3 regions of the Ventrimonas sp. genome follow, and region 1 is predicted to be linked to each of the others. Evidence: riboswitches for the same ligand, from Rfam matches in the RefSeq annotation. Region 1 holds a riboswitch; each other region holds the start of a gene.
What was found. A riboswitch is a leader RNA that binds a small molecule or an ion and turns the genes downstream of it on or off. The one in region 1 is predicted to bind FMN.

Region 2: it holds a riboswitch for FMN, as region 1 does, so the genes downstream of both, ACMP1L_RS12775 (macro domain-containing protein) here and ACMP1L_RS04565 (ECF transporter S component) in region 1, are expected to answer to the same signal.
Region 3: it holds a riboswitch for FMN, as region 1 does, so the genes downstream of both, ribD (bifunctional diaminohydroxyphosphoribosylaminopyrimidine deaminase/5-amino-6-(5-phosphoribosylamino)uracil reductase RibD) here and ACMP1L_RS04565 (ECF transporter S component) in region 1, are expected to answer to the same signal.

What each region holds. Positions count from the first base shown of each region.
Region 1 is NZ_DBFCCJ010000026.1:29,011-34,610, reverse strand. It holds gene ACMP1L_RS04570 (L-threonylcarbamoyladenylate synthase) at 1-939, opposite strand, end outside; gene ACMP1L_RS04565 (ECF transporter S component) at 1,083-1,721, opposite strand; FMN riboswitch at 1,863-1,982, opposite strand; gene ACMP1L_RS04560 (N-acetylmuramoyl-L-alanine amidase) at 2,018-2,710, opposite strand; gene ACMP1L_RS04555 (metallophosphoesterase) at 2,882-4,345, opposite strand; gene ACMP1L_RS04550 (glycosyl hydrolase family 18 protein) at 4,383-5,600, opposite strand, start outside.
Region 2 is NZ_DBFCCJ010000077.1:114,591-120,190, forward strand. It holds gene ACMP1L_RS12765 (Rrf2 family transcriptional regulator) at 1-227, shown strand, start outside; gene ACMP1L_RS12770 (pyridoxamine 5'-phosphate oxidase family protein) at 439-834, shown strand; FMN riboswitch at 855-966, shown strand; partial or broken gene ACMP1L_RS12775 (macro domain-containing protein) at 1,041-1,466, shown strand; gene ACMP1L_RS12780 (GNAT family N-acetyltransferase) at 1,444-1,848, shown strand; gene ACMP1L_RS12785 (hypothetical protein) at 1,891-2,118, shown strand; gene ACMP1L_RS12790 (hypothetical protein) at 2,111-2,266, shown strand; gene ACMP1L_RS12795 (hypothetical protein) at 2,619-2,792, shown strand; gene ACMP1L_RS12800 (NERD domain-containing protein) at 3,671-4,549, shown strand; gene ACMP1L_RS12805 (hypothetical protein) at 5,004-5,420, shown strand.
Region 3 is NZ_DBFCCJ010000077.1:57,493-63,092, reverse strand. It holds gene ACMP1L_RS12400 (DUF3877 family protein) at 1-120, opposite strand, end outside; gene ACMP1L_RS12395 (ACT domain-containing protein) at 203-613, opposite strand; gene ribH (6,7-dimethyl-8-ribityllumazine synthase) at 743-1,210, opposite strand; gene ACMP1L_RS12385 (bifunctional 3,4-dihydroxy-2-butanone-4-phosphate synthase/GTP cyclohydrolase II) at 1,260-2,459, opposite strand; gene ACMP1L_RS12380 (riboflavin synthase) at 2,484-3,173, opposite strand; gene ribD (bifunctional diaminohydroxyphosphoribosylaminopyrimidine deaminase/5-amino-6-(5-phosphoribosylamino)uracil reductase RibD) at 3,154-4,260, opposite strand; FMN riboswitch at 4,374-4,488, opposite strand; gene ACMP1L_RS12370 (M28 family peptidase) at 4,644-5,600, shown strand, end outside.

The DNA of each region.
Region 1 (5,600 bases):
CTCCCTTAACACGGCGAACAGATTGTGGGCAATGGTCTCCTCCTTCGCGCGCAGTCCCACGCTGCGGACTTCACCCTGCGGATAACGCACTCTTGTCTCATCCGTGCATATCACACCAACCATTTTGCCTTCTGCAAGCTTCTCTTTTACCAGATTATTGATGACCTCCACTACTCTGTCCGTCTCACCCTCTACCAGCTGCAGGTCCGCATGAGGTGCATAGTGGCGGTACTTCATGCCCGGTGCCTTCGGCCGCAAGTCTGCGCTCGGCGGTGCCTGAATAGCCGGATCGATCTCTACTCTGCCTACAGTCTCCCGCAGCATCTCCATGGTGATGGCCCCCGGACGAAGCAGCGTCGGAACATCGCCGGAGACATCCACAATGGTGGATTCCACGCCGATTCCCACCGGACCGCCATCCAGGATCATCTCAATCTTGCCTTCCATATCCTGCCATACGTGCTGTGCCGTAGTCGGACTCGGTCTTCCGGAGGTATTGGCACTCGGTGCTGCCACCGGAACTCCCGCCAGCTTGATGAGCCGGTTTGCTACCGGGTCACTCGGCATGCGGACTGCCACCGTATCCAGGCCACCCGTGGTTCCATAAGGCACAATGTCACTCTTCGGAAATACCATGGTGAGCGGCCCCGGCCAGTATGCCTCTGCCAGCTTTCTTCCTGCTTCCGGAATGTAAGCCACCAGCGGTTTTAATTCCTCCAGGCAGGAAATATGCGCAATCAGCGGATTGTCTGACGGACGTCCCTTCGCCGCATAGATTTTCTTTGCCGCAGTCTCATCTAAGGCATTGGCTCCAAGCCCGTATACGGTCTCCGTTGGGAATGCAACCAGTCCGCCATCCCGCAGAATCTGCGCGGCCTCTGCCAGCTCCTCATTTTTGATCTGTTTTGTATCTTCTATTTTTATCAGTTTTGTATTCATGTTTCTACCTTCTTTGCAGCTGCGCTTATATCGGTATGTTCATTACCGTTCATGCATGCACAAATTGTAACGGATTCTGCCTTATCATAGCACAAGACGCCCCTTGGTGCAAGGCACACCGCGGGGCGTCAGAAAGGATTCTGCTATGCATTTATTTGATTGCTGTTCTTCACAGCCTTATGGTTTCCCACGCTGTGGATCAGAACGCTGACACGCTTGTAAACCAGAGATGTTACTACCGACACTACAACACCTTTCACCAGGTTAAACGGTCCCACGCAGAAGAATGCGAAGGTCCATACGCTTCCAACTGCCGGATTGATGGCTGCGCCTGCTGCCAGGATAGTCTCCATCGGCATAAAATTAGAGTAAAACGGAAGCATAACCAGTGCATTGGCTGCCACTCCGACTACAGCCATCAGAACCGTTCCAGTCACAAGGCCAGTCATGGCGCCCTTGCGGGTGTGGGAAATCTTATAGATCAGCCCTGCCGGAATGACCATGGCACAGGAAATGACCAGGTTCGCAAACTCACCCACAAAACCGGTGCTGGTCGGCTTTAATACCAGCTTGACCAGAATCTTTACTACCTCCATAATGGCGCCTGCCACCGGTCCCATGGCAAATGTTCCGATCAGCACCGGAACCTCGCTGACATCCAGCCCGTAAAAGCTCGGTGCCAGGAACGGAAGCGGGAACTCAAAAAGCATCAGCACGCCGGCAAGGGCACCAAACATTCCCATTAATACCACATTTTTCGTTGTAAGCAGTTTTTCTTTCATATCTTTTTCCTCCTGAAATAGATTGGTTAAGTTCATTATTCAGAGGAATCGTGTGAAACGCAAAAACCCCCGGATATCGCTATCCGGGGGAATCAGATCATTCATGCTGCTTTTACAAACCATAAGTTAAAAGCCTTCACACAATCTCTTCTCTCATCCAGACTATACTGTCGGTTTTGGAATCTCACCAAATCAGCTGCTTTACGCAGGTCGCGGACTGTAACCGCCGGTGGGGAATCTCACCCCGCCCCGAAGAACTTATCGTGCCTTAACTATAGTACAGTTTTCCATAAAAATCAAGAGGATTTCTTCTGATTCAGAAACTCCATAATTCCCACATGGATCGTCCAGGCCAGCCGGTCCTGGTACTCTCCGGAATTCAGATTTGCAGCCTCTTTCCAGTTCGACAAAAAACCGCATTCCACAATCACGATCGGCTGCTTTACATGCAGAAGAAGGTAATAGCTTCCGTTCGGCTTTGCCTTCCGGGTATTCTTTTCTCCCAAAACATAATCAAAGCGCCTCTGCAGAATCTCTGCAAGGCGCTTTCCTCTTTCGGATGTTTTGTAATAAAAAACCTGACCACCGGATACAGACTCCTGGTGGTAGCTGTTTTGATGAATGCTCACCACCAGATCTGGCTCTGCCTCCGCAATTTTTCCGCACCGGTTCTTCATATCTGCCATTTTTTTGCTGCTGTCTGTTTCTTCGTAAAGCCCACGGTCATCCTCCCTGGTCATGACCACCGTTACATCCGAAGCCTCCAGATAGGTTTTCAGGCGACGTGCGATCTGCAGATTGATCTCCTTTTCCAGACTTCCGTCCACGCCGATCTTTCCAGGATCATTTCCACCATGACCACTGTCCAGCACCACAACCGGACGACGCGCCCCTACTGCCACTGCCTGGCCGGACACCATCAGTCCTGCCTGCCGTGACACCAGAAATACCGCTATCAAAAGCATAACTGCCATCATAAATTCCGGCATTCTCCGGCGCTGCTCCTCCCGGCTTTCATTCTTTTCCGGCTGTTCGCTCCCGATCCATCCATCTTTGCTCACCTTACCCGCTCCATTTTCACTTTTCCTGTAAAATATATGATTCAGAGCCGTGAAAAAAACATAGTTTTTCCTTCATCGGGAAATATCAGCCAGCAAGGTCTAGTTAACCTCCAGACGATTATAATCTCTCTTACCATCTTCCAGAATATACCGGAAATATTCACCCTGCTGCGTTGCCATACCATCTTCCTGCCAGAGCTCATATGCTGGATCATTCCGCACAGGCTCCTGCACCTGATACGCCGTTCCTTGATAATAATGGAATTTCAGCAACGAATACAGCTGTGCCATCTGTTCACGTTCGCTGTCCGTAAGTTCCGGCACCTCATTCAGGGACGCAATTGCCTGATTATAAAAAACACGTCTCAGAAACGGGGTCTGGAACTGTTTGAAATTCAGGAGATCTTCTTCTGTGCACTGGTTCTTCTTCGCCCAGGCCTCTACATCCAGCGATCGAGTCCGGTACAGAAAGCTTCGATCATCCCGGTAAGTCAGGATGGCATACTTGCAGGACGGTGTTGCCAGTGAAGCCGTCACCATCTCCCAGATTCCCCGATTATCCTCCGAGCGTTTGCAGTGCTGCACATGCAGATGTCCGCTCAGAAACAATGCTACATCCCAGGTTTCCAGAAGATCTATAAACTGCTCGCTATGCTCAATCGTGCATTCATCCACATAGATTTCGCTCTCATCCAGCAGATTGTGATGGGCAACAGGGATAATTTCCACCCCCGCATCCCAGGCAGCTTCCAGCTGCTGTTCCACCCACTCATAGGTTGCCTCAGAGATAGCTCCGCCCACCTTGTTTACCGGACTATACTGGCAGCTGTCAATCATCAGAATCCAGGTATTTTCATCCAGTTCATACAGATAGCTTAAACTGTTTGGATCCTCACTCGCCGCTTCATCATAGCCAAACGCCCGGTAAATCTGACGGAATTCCGCCGGAGTCGTATATTCTGCAGGAAGCCGTTCTTCTCCCTTATAGCGTGCTGCCTGATGATTGTTGATATCGTGATTGCCGGGAATCACCAGTACCGGAATTCCATGATTCTCCACCCGGTGGAGTTTTTCTGCCAGATCTTTATGGCTGGCTTTCTCCCCATTGAGCGTCAGATCCCCGCTTAACACCAGAGCATCCGGATGCTGCTTTACTACTTCATCCAGAAACGCATCCGTAATCTGATCAATGTAAGTGACTATCTTACCATCCCCATACTCCACCATCTCCTGAAAGCGAGGTCCGCCATCGGTCAGTGAATCTGAAAAATAATGGATATCAGTCGCCAGCATGATATTTTCTATCCATTCTGCATCCGTACTGCTGTCAGTTGTTTGCTCTTCCTCAGTCTCTGTACTGCTATCCGCTGTTTTGTCTTCCTCAGTCTCTGTACTGACCGCTTCCTGCTGCGTCTCCGATTCCGTCTGGCTTTCCTGTGAAATTGCCGTAGCATCTGCCGGATCACTCTTCTGATGTCCGCAGCCAATGAGCACCACCGCTGCTGCCAAAACAGGCAGAATGGCAGAAAGCGTCTGCCTTCTGCCATCAAAATCCTTTTTCATATTCCTCACCCTTTCCAAACCATCCCGCCATCGATCATCACGGAAGCTTCACGGTATCCCAGATTTCTGCCGATTCCATCCCAAGCCGCCAGCAGGCCACACCCGCCAGACCGTTGTCCCGGATCAGCTGCATTTTCAATGCCAGAGATCGTTCCTCTTCCATCCAGATTTCGTAGTTTACGCCATCTTTCTCCAATTCTCCGTAATACTGGCCAAGATCGTCCTGCCAGTACAGCTCTACCTGGTTCGTCTCCACCCACGCTTTGGCACCGGATATGCCTACTGCCTGAGAACTGGTTCCGGAAGCATCTTCTTTCCAGATTCGTGTGTAAAACGGAATTGCGCTGATGATTTTTTCCTTCGGAACCTGCTTTAACAAATCGGCGATTCCCTGCCGCTCGTAGCCAATGGAAGCAACCGAACCGGCTTCTCCACCAGCATAATGTTCATCGTAGCCCATCATCACCACATAATCGGCAACACGGCCCTGCTCTGCCCAGTTATAAAATGCAGAGTATGACGCCGGCACATAGGAATCGATAGAAAGAACAAGCCCTTCCTTCCGGCAATCCACGGATAATTCCCGGATAAACTGCACATAATGCGGACCGGCTGATGCTTTGATTCCTTCTATATCCAGATTAATACCGTCGACTCCATAGGTCTTTGCATCCTGCATCAGGGAAGTGATCAGTTTTTTTCTGGCTGCCGTGCTGGCAAACAGGATTTCCGACTGCACCTCATCTCCCTTATTGAAATTATCCAGCACGGCCCATACCTGAACACCCATGGCATGTGCCTGATCCACATAATTCCGGTCTGCCAGAGATTCGTAGTTACCGTTATTATCCGTCAGCATAAACCAGGTAGGCGCAATAACATTTACTCCCTTGGTATTGTCCATAAGAGTTTTCATCGCCTGATTGGCAGAAAGATTGGTTACCTGATGCCATACCAGAACCACCGGCTCATCCATGGAAATATTGGTATATTTCGGTTCTGCAAACGTGCTGACCAGTGTCCGCTGCTCCATTTCCTTCAGACGGCGGTTCGGAAGATAACCTACCTGTCCATCCTCTGTACGCACCCGGCTCCAGTTTTCCAGCTGTTCCAGAACGATCACTTCTGAATCAGCCGGCACCTCTGTAATGACTGCACTTTTCACACCGCCCCGCACCCGGAGGGCACTGTTCTTCTTCACATCTGCCAGCTGCTGCGGATCCCATGAGGTATCTACAAACACACGCCGCACACT
Region 2 (5,600 bases), on a different contig from region 1:
AGCAGATTACATTCCTTGATGTGTATAAAGCAGTGGAATGTGCACCAGATGAAGAACTGTTTCATTTTCATGAGAATCCCAATCAGAAATGTCCGGTAGGAAAGAATATTCACCATGTTCTTGATAAGAGACTGTTAGAAGTACAGAAGGCAATGGAGGAAAAACTTTCAGAAATGACACTTGCTGATGTGAAAAAAGATATTGCAGTGTATACAGAGGAAGAGTAGCCTACAGAAGGCTTCGGATGAGTGATTATATCATCACAATTTCCGGAGCCTTTTCGTTTTTCATAATCAATGTAAAATCTTCAAAAGGAGTTGTAACAAAAAAAGTTACAAAAAATTTGATGTAACTATTGACATTACATTAAACGGATGATATTGTATAGCTACAAGATGTAATAATCGTTGTTACAACATATCAAGGAGGTAATTTAAAATGCAGAAAGTAGTAGAATTTTTACAGAAAAACCCGGTTCAGTATTTAGCAACCGTCGGAAGAGATGGAAAGGCAAAATGCCGTCCATTCATGTTCTGTTTTGAGCAGGACGGAAAGCTTTGGTTCTGTACTAACAACACAAAGGATGTTTACAAGGATATGTTAGCGAATCCTGAAGTAGAAGTATCAGTATCTTCCCCTGAATACGCATGGATTCGTCTTCATGGTAAAGCAGTATTTGAGGACAACAAGAGTGTAAAGGAAGGATGCATGAACAACCCTATCGTTAAGGGACAGTACCAGACAGCAGATAATCCTATTTTTGAGGTATTCTATCTTGAAAATCCGCATGGTTTAATCGCAGATTTCTCTGGAAATCCACCTTATGAATTTTAAAGATAATTAACAGAAAAAATTACAGTCTTCGGGGCAAGGTGTAATTCCTGACCGGCAGTATAGTCTGCGAGCAAAAGCTGATATGGTGCAATTCCATAACCGACGGTAAAGTCCGGATGAGAGAAGATATGATAAAACAAGTCCCGCAGGGAATCTCGTCCTGCGGGCTGTTTTAAATTCAGGCATATCTCACAAAAAGGAGATTTATGAGTAACAATACAGCAACTATTAAAACAAGAAAAAATTTAGTTTCTACAAGGACGATAACAATGACAGCTCTACTGGCAGCTATATCATATGTGTTGGCATTTTTAGAGTTTCTGGTTCCTTTGAGTCCATCATTTGCACGAATGCTTGGTTGTTTTTCACCGATGCATGCCTGTATTGATAACTTTATTCATACTTATGCTGGAATGGAACTTCGTCTGAAAATGCATGAAATTATGGCAAAGCAGGGGCATGAAGAAGAGACCGGCAAAGCAAAGATAACATCGGGATACAATCTTCCGACAAAATATATTCTTCATACGGTAGGACCTATTATACAATGGAAAGTCACAAAAGAAGATGAAGACCTGTTGGCAAACTGCTACACAGAGTGCCTAAAGCTTGCAGCTGATACTGGTGTGGAATGAGCAAGAGGATATGATAGACAGGTATCTTAATAAGGGGACAATGTATGTTTTGGACGATGATGGAGTTAAGTGCGAATGTGTGATAACAGACGAGGGGAACGGTGTCCTTGAAATCAAAAACATTGCAACTGAACCCGAATATCAGGGAAAGGGTTATGGTAAAGCACTAATTGACTTCGTTGCTACGACATACAAAGGGAAGTATTCTATATTTCAAGTTGGCACAGGGGATAGTCCGTTGACAATTCCTTTTTATGAGAAGTGTGGATTTATTCGTTCGCATAGCATTAAAAACTTCTTCACGGATAATTATGACCATTCAATATATGAAGCAGGTACTCAACTGGTAGATATGATTTATTTGCAGAAAAAAATATAAATTCCAATTTGTCTATCTGCAACACAAGGGGAGAGAAAACCAATGTCAAAAGAATTTGAGCTGAATGGATGCGTAGAAGTCCCAGAAGCTGTCACAGAGGATGAATTTTGCGATGCGCTCTTTACATTTTTCGAATCAAAAGGCTGGCATTATGGTGGCGGTATCAACGAAATTCGGGACGGTCAGTACGTGATGCCGGATGGCAGCCTTGGAAAAAGTGTTTTGGAAGAATATTTAGAAGATGCAGAAAGTGAGAAAGAACATGTCTAAAAAGAAAAATAAAAAAGGCGGCGATGCCTGGTGGATCGGAACTATCATTGGCGTGATCATTGGTATTGCGACGGACCATCTGGCGGTATGTATCTGCTTCGGCATTGCGATTGGATTTCTGATTGATGAGCTTCAGAAAAAGAAATAAAAATCCTCAAAAAATTCAATAAAAAAAATTCAGGGCAGAAATTTGTTTTTCTGCTCTTTTTCTGCCAATTTTCTTCCCTTTTTCCATTCTACAAAAATTCTGCCAACAATAATCCCGCACAATCCCCCTTGCTACTTTATACAGAATCTGTTATGATTTTGAACAGATGTTTGCACACGCCGACATTCTTTTTACTGGCATTTTTGAGAAATTTTTATAAGATATAACAATTTTTGAGTATTTTTAAAAGGTGAAAAAAGTGTTTTGGGCGTTTTATTTTACGGGCTGTTTCCCATATTCTTTTTAGAAACTGGAAAAGGGGAAGAAAAGAAGCAGAAAAGGAGCAGAGAAAATGGGATTAAAGAGTGAATTCTGTGGTCCAAATTTTTATCCGCCAATTTTCTTCTCTGAATTTTTTATTTCAAAATCAAGAAGAAAGAGAAGCGGAAAAAGAGCAGAAGAAAAAGGGAACCATTTTTCTGCGTTCACATTTTTTGAAAAATCCAATTTCGGAATTGCGAACTGAACGAAAATTTTCTGCTTCACAAAAACACGTTTCCCTAATCTAAGATTTTCAAAAATCAAAAATCCAGTTTTCAAAAATGCAAAACGGAAAAATGATTTTCAAAAAATCCGATGCGTGATTTTTCTTCCGCCAATTTTCTTCTCTGAATTTTTAAAAATAAAAATCTAAGAAGAAAGAGAAGCGGAAAATTTGCAGAAGAAAACGGGAACCATTTTTCTGCAGTTATCATTTCTGAAAAATATTTTCCGCACACCTCACTCGGCAAGATCAAATTTCTGCTTTACCAAATTCCTGATCCGGAACATTCAATTTCCGCAATCGCAAAATCCCCAATCCTGATTCAGCACATTTAGATTCGCCAGATCATTTTTCTAAAATAGCAATCCAAAAAAATAGAATAAAAAATTGTGCGGAATGAAAACGGCGTAAGCCGGGTGCAGCGCCGGGGGCGCGAAGCAGTGGTTGCTGTGTGAGGTGATTGAGCTGTCGCAAATTTTGTGATGAGTGGATTAGATAATTTGATTTTAGGATGAGCACATATTTTTGATGAGATGACCAAGAATGAAAATAGAAAAATGAATCCGCCCTTTTTTCTTTTCCAAAAATCCAAAACGAAAACAAGCGGAAAATTTGCAGAATAAAAATCTCCCCTCTACCAATTTAAAAAATCCGCTTACACATTTTCCTCATCTGTCAGCAAAATTTTTTCTGCTTCAAAAAAGCTGATGGATATTTTTATTTTTTCTTTTTGGGATTTTCTTTCTTTTTCCGAGAACGGCGATTAGCCTGGTGCAGCGCCGGAAGGGCGCGCAGATTTTTTGTGATGGGAATTTTTTAGAAATAATGGTATACTGGTTATAGAGGAAAGGGGAAAGAGTATGGGATTACTAATTTTAATAGTACTGGCCTGGTACCTGATTTACTTGTATCAGAAAAAGCAGTACGAGAAGACAGAATATTTTAAGCAGACGGGGAATTCATATCTGTCTGTTAGATTTGATAAAGGCCGGTATGGAGAATATCTGACTTATAAAAGTTTGGAAACTCTGCCGGGAGAAAAGAAATTTCTGTTTAATGTTTACATACCAAAACAAAATGATGAGACAACAGAACTGGATGCCGTGATGATTCACGAATCCGGAATCTATGTCTTTGAATCGAAGAATTATTCCGGTTGGATTTTCGGTTCTGAAGATCAGTATCAGTGGACGCAAACTTTACCGAATGGGAAACGTGCTCGGAAGATAAAATTTTACAATCCAGTAAAACAGAATAAAGCACATATCGAATGGTTGCTGAAATTCCTGGGTGATGAAACGCTGCCAGTTCATTCGTATATTGTTTTCAGTGAACGGTGCGAACTAAAAAATATCCAGCTGAATGATGTGAAGCAGCATGTGCTAAAACGGAACGAGTTGTTTGCAGCTGTACAGCATAATGTTTCTATCTATGAACAGAAACTTGCTGGGTGGAGAATAGAGAAGTTTTACAATCAGCTCTATCCGCTTGCACATGTATCCGAAGCAGAGAAGCAGAAGCATATCGATCAGATCCAGAAAAAGCAGGAACTCAAAAAGCCGGTTGGACAGATTGTTTCCAGCAATGTCATCAGCATAGATAAATATAGAAATCCTGGAACCTGTCCGAGGTGCGGTGGAAATCTGGTGCTCCGAACCGTAAAGCGCGGTGAGCGTAAGGGACAAACTTTTCTTGGGTGCTCCAATTTTCCAAAATGCAGATATATGGAAAAATCATGAACAGAATATAACTGATCAGAAGGGACTCGTTATGGGTCCCTTTTTTCTTTGTCAAAAAGTGAAAGAAAAATTTCGCCCCTTTTTCTTTTCTCAAAACCTCTCCACGAAAACAAGCGGAAAAAATAGCAGACAAAAATAGCAACAACCCCCTTTTCTGCTTCAGTTTCATTTTTTTTGACATTTTTCTTTTTCTAAATTTTTCCGGAGGAAAAAGGTGGTGGAAAAATTTGTGAGACGGCGATTAGCCGGGTGCAGCGAGCCTCGGAGAGGAGAGCGAAGCGGGTATTGATAAATATTAACTTTTGGTTAATGGAATTTTGAGATATAAGTTGTTACCATGTTTGTATGATTGAGATACCAATTTTGTCGAGGTTAGACCGATTCTGCCGAGGTTGTTGTGAGAAAAATTTTTGTGTGCTAATATGAAAGCAGATAATGATGGAGGTAACTGCGTATGAGAAAAAATGTAAAACGATACACAGCGATTCTTTTGATAGCAGCAATGGTTTTTCCGAGTTCTCCTGTTTATGGAAATATGGAAGATGAGTATGAACTTTTATTGGAATCGAAGGACTCCGAGGAATATCAGAAGGCTACAGATTCAAATGCTCAGAAAAACGATGAGCCCAATAAGACCGATCCAGATGATGAGGACGAAGAGATTTATGAAGACGAAGATCTGATTGATGATATTCAAAAAGCTTCTCCATCTGATGCAGAAGAGAAAGATAAGGATGAAGTGGAACTGGAACAGAATCTGGAGACTGAAAAAAAGATTGTGTCCTGGAAGTGGAACGATAAGCAGGAAGCACTGATCGATGGTGAACTTCAGCTTGCAGTGACAGAAGTGGACCAGATACTATGTAGATGAGACAGGTGCTTGGGACGGAAAAGAACGTTAATTCAACCTGCAGTTGATGGTTCTGCATGCAAACCTGCGCTATAATATAAGTGTCTCAAATAATAAATCTTTTTTCATAATAGCCGTTTCTGTGCGGCATTGAGAGGGTGCTCTTTTGGGCATCCTCAGACTGTAGACAAAAAGAAACAT
Region 3 (5,600 bases), on a different contig from region 1:
CAGATGGACCAGGGAACTGAGAGGATAATACAGGCGGATATTTTCCCTCCGATAACCAAGCTTGGCCTGCTCCTCCTTGATCATATCAATAATGTTCTGTTCCAGTTTATCAAATTTCATGTCATTCTCTCCTGCCAATACCAAAAATGGGGATGCCTGGCATACTACCATCACATCCCTCATTTTATCGGATCCTGTTGTTTTATACTTCGGTCATCTGAAAGCCCTTTGCTGCCAGACATTTCTCCACGAACTCACAATCATCGGTGTGGAGTACCATGACCGGCTTGCCGGACTGGCGGTTAAAGGACAGATACTGGTAATTTACGTTAATGTTGCTCTCAAGGAATGCTGCCAGCACACGGTTTAAGCTTCCAACCTCATCCTCGACCTCAATGCCAAGCACATTGGTCAGGCGGCAAAGATAACCTGCCTTTTGAAGGATTTCCTGCGCCTTATCCGGATCCGTGACTACCATGCGGATGATTCCATACTCCGCGCTGTCGTTGGTAACAGAACCCAGTATGTTGATCTGAGCTTCAGTCAGAATTCCGGTAATGACCTTTAATGCCCCCTTTTTATTTTCAGCATAAACAGAAACCTGTCTTAACATCGCAAATTTCCTCACTTTCAGTTCTTTGTAATAACATCGCTATTACCTATTGTAACCGAAAAATAAGATTCGTCAATATTTTATTGCTTCACATTGCAAAAGTGGCCGCATTTTCCAGGCTTTTTGTTTTTATGACTCCAGTGCGCGGATCAGATTCACCATCTCAATGGCACCGGTGGCACACTCGTATCCCTTATTTCCCGCCTTGCTTCCGGCCCGTTCAATAGCCTGCTCTATATTGTCGGTTGTCAGCACACCGAACATCACCGGAATATCGCTGTTTAAGGAAACATTGGCAATCCCCTTGGAGACCTCGCTGCACACATAATCATAATGGCTTGTGCTGCCGCGGATCACTGCGCCAACGCAGATCACTGCATCATATTTTTTGCTCTTTGCCATTTTAGACGCAATCAGCGGAATCTCGAAAGCACCCGGCACCCAGGCCACATCAATATCTTCCTCTTTTACGTCATGACGTTTCAGCCCGTCCAGGGCACCTCCCACCAGCTTCGATGTGATAAACTCATTAAATCTTGCTGCCACGATTCCTACGCGGATTCCCTGTGCTACTACTTTTCCTTCCAGTACTCTCATGATTGTTCCTTCTTTCTTCTATATATTATATGATTCTCAATAACCAGTTTTAATACCGCAGCAGATGTCCCATACGCTGCTGCTTAGTCCGCAGATAAAACAGGTCATATTTTGTGGCACTCATCTGAATCGGTACCCGTTCCCTGATCGTCATGCCAAACTCGGAAAGCTGGTACACTTTATCCGGATTGTTGGTGAGAAGCCGCATACTCTTCACCCCGAGATCTTTCAGGATCTGTGCGCCGATGTAATATTCCCGCTCATCTCCCGCAAAGCCCAGAGCCAGATTTGCTTCCAGTGTATCCATGCCCTGTTCCTGCAGCTCATAAGCCTTCAGCTTATTGATAAGGCCAATGCCCCGTCCTTCCTGACGCATATACAAAAGAATACCTCTGCCTTCCTGTTCAATCTGGGTCATAGCTGCGGCAAACTGCTGTCCGCAGTCACAGCGCAGGGAACCGAAGGTATCACCTGTCAGACACTCTGAGTGAATACGGCAAAGAACATCCTCACCATCGCCGATGCTGCCCTTCACCAGTGCCACATGATGCTCGCCGTTTAGACGGTTTACAAATCCGTATGCCGTAAATTCTCCATATTTTGTCGGCATGCGGGTTACGGTCACCCGGTCCACCAGCTTCTCATGGCATTTCCGATATGCTTGCAGAGCCTGGATCGTGATAAATTTCAGATCCCACTTTTTCGCCAGCTCTATCAACTCCGAAGTGCGCATCATCGTTCCGTCCTCCCGCATGATCTCACAGCAGAGGCCGCATTCCTTTAAACCGGCCAGGCGGCACAGATCAACGGTTGCTTCTGTATGTCCGTTTCGCTCCAGCACTCCGTTTTTCTTTGCCACCAGTGGGAACATATGACCCGGTCTGCGAAAATCTGCCGGCTTTGCATCATCGGCTACACAGCGCAATGCCGTCACAGAGCGTTCCGCCGCAGAAATACCGGTCGTAGTATCGACACAGTCCACAGAAACCGTAAATGCAGTTTCATGATTGTCCGTATTGTTCGAAACCATCTGCGGAAACTGGAGCTTTTCCGCATAAGCTGCAGACATCGGCATACAGATCAGGCCTTTTCCGTGTGTTGCCATGAAATTAATATTCTCGGTAGTAGCGTACTCTGCCGCACAGATAAAATCACCCTCATTTTCCCGGTCTGCATCGTCTGTCACCAGGATGACATGTCCCTTTCGAAGCTCTTCCAATGCTTCCTCTACTGTATTGTACTGAATCATAATGCTTATTCTCCTTCCTGTATCCTAAAAACCATATTTGGTCAAAAATTCTTTCGTGATGCCGCCAGCGGATGCTTCTGTCTTATGCTTCATGCCGGCTCCTGTATTCTGCTGCGTCTCCGGTTCTTCCGGACGCATAAGTCTCTCCACATATTTTCCGATGATATCGGTTTCCAGATTGACCAGATCTCCAACCTTCCGTTCTCCAAGCGTTGTCACCGCATTTGTATGCGGGATCGTGGATACAGAAAAGTGGTCTGCAGCTGCAGCTGCCACCGTCAGGCTGATACCGTCGATGGTGATGGAGCCTTTCTCTACGATATAGCGAAGAAGCTTTGGCTCCGCACTGATCGTATACCACACGGCATTGTCATCCGTCCGGATTTCCCGGATTGTTCCGGTTCCGTCAACGTGGCCGCTCACAATGTGGCCTCCGAACCGTCCTCCTGCTGCCATAGCACGCTCCAGGTTCACATGCATGCCGGGCTTTGCCCCTTTTAAGGAGGAACGGTTCAGCGTCTCGTGCATCACATCTGCCGTAAAAGCTGCATTTCCCAGACTCGTGACCGTCAGGCAGATTCCGTTCACTGCTATGCTGTCACCTACTGCCGCGTCCGAAAGAACACGATCTGCCTGAATGGTGAGTGCCGCCGAATGGGTGCCCCAGACAATCCTTTTGAGCGTTCCGATTTCTTCAACAATTCCCGTAAACATCCTGCACCTCACTTTCAATCAGTAAATCCTCTCCCAGGTGACGGATTTCCCTGACCTTTAAATGTACCGCCTCTGCAGGGTCAGGCACGCCCCGGCCTTCCACCGGAGTTTTTGCCTCCGAGCCGCCAAAAAGCTTTGGTGCCATATAAGCATGTACCTCACGTACGATTCCGCTTTTTAAGGCTGCCCAGTTCAGGGTTCCTCCGCCCTCTAAGAGAACACTGTCGATCCGTTCTTCCCCAAGCTTTTCCATAAGGGCATTCAGATCCAGATGGCCATCAGCATCAGGCAGTGTCAGGATCTGACATCCGGCCTCTTCATAAGGCTGGTATCTGCTCCTGTCTGTCTCACAGACTGCCAGGATCGTAGGGATTTCTTTTGCCGTCTTCACAACCTGAGAAGAAACCGGTGTCCGCAAATGCGTGTCACAGATAATCCGCACCGGATTTCTCCCGCCGGGCATCCTGCAGCTTAACATGGGGTCATCTGTCAGCACGGTACCGACTCCCACCATAATTCCCCGATAGCGGTGCCGCTCCTGCTGAACATATGCCCTGGCCTGCTCTCCGGTAACCCACTTCGACGCGCCGGTATAGGCAGCAATCTTTCCATCCATCGTCATGGCATATTTCATAACCACGTAGGGCGTTTTTTTTCGGATGTAATGAAAAAATACCGGATTCAAACGATCGCATTCCTCTTTCAGCACATGGGTTTCCACTGTGATGCCCCGCTCCCGCAGATACCGGATCCCTTTTCCTGCTACCAGCGGATTCGGATCATCCGAACCAACGAACACCCTCCGGATCCCGGCCTGCACAATGGCCTCCACACAAGGCGGCTGCTTCCCGTAATGGCAGCATGGCTCCAGCGTTACATACAGATCCGCCCCCTCTGCCGGTTCTGTGCAGGCCATCAGGGCATTTCGTTCTGCATGATATTCACCATATCTGGCATGATAGCCTTCTCCAATGATCTGTCCTTGCTTTACGATCACAGCGCCAACCAGCGGATTTGGACTTGTCCAGCCCTCTCCTTGTTTTGCCAGCTCTATGGCCCGGCGCATCCATTCATATTCCGTCAAAATTACATGCCTCCCTTTGCAGGTCCCAGGTCCAAAAAAAGAAAAAGCTCCGGAATTTGAATTCCAGAGCTTCGATTCTAACTTGATACGGTACATTCCCACCGGAAATGCACATCGTTTTTCTTCTTTCATCCAGACTGTACTGTCGGCTTCGGAATTACACCGAATCATGCCTTGCGGCTCGTGGGCTTTACCACCGGTGGAGAATTTCACTCCGCCCTGAAGACTGTTTTGTTTTGTTGATTTGAATGTTACCACGCAATTTTCAGAAAATCAAGTAGTTTTTTTAGAATTTTTCTTTTTCACCATTTTTCTTTCCTATCCTGTCATTCAGTGTTATAATCTGTTATAATCATTTTGATTGTAAAAACGGAGGTTGCACATACATGAACTTACAGGAATCCATTCTGAAAAACCTTGATATAGATTACTCCTACCGGCTGGCCAAGCGTATGGAGCAGTTTCGCACCAATCCGGTTCTGGGCTACCGTCCGGCCGGTTCCCGCGCCGAGTTTGAGACCGGTGAAATGCTGAAACAGGAAATGGAAGCCATTGGCCTTTCCGATGTGAGAAAAGATGCCGTCAAGGTAGATGGCTGGGAATTTAAAAAAGCTGTTCTTTCCTACTCCGGTGAAGATGGTACTCGTCACGAGATCCAGCTTGGCGCTTACCAGACGACGTTTGTTACCGACGGACCGAAGGAATTTTCCCTGATGTATCTTGGAAAGGGAACCGCTGCTGACTACGAAGGGAAGGATGTCACCGGCAAGCTGGTTCTCGTAGATATCAACCAGCGCGATGAATGGTGGATCAATTACCCGGTTTACCAGGCACACTTAAAGGGCGCTGCTGCGCTGATCGCTGTGCAGAGCGGCGGCTACGGAGAGATCGATGACGAAGCCTTAAATGCCCAGGATATCGCAGGCCCGGAGAATGCACCTGCGTTCTCCATCTCCCGGAAGGACTCCGATCCCTTAAAAGAGCTTTTGGAGCGCACTGCCGAGATAACCATCACCCTGGATGCAGACAGCCGTGTCACCCGGGACTGTACCACCTACAACATCGTGGGAAGTATTCCCGGCCGTCATCCGGACCGCATGGTTTTACTGTCTGCCCACTATGATTCTTACTTCAGCGGCTTTCAGGATGACAATACGGCCATTGCCCTGATGTTTGGCATCGCGAAAGCACTTCTCGCAAGTGGTTTTACACCGAATAATACCATTGTGATCTGCGCCATGGCTGCTGAGGAATGGGGGGTTGTGGATTCCAACTTTGACTGGTCCACCGGTGCATACGAGCAGGTGTTCACTGCACACCCGGAATGGGTAGGAAAGGTCATT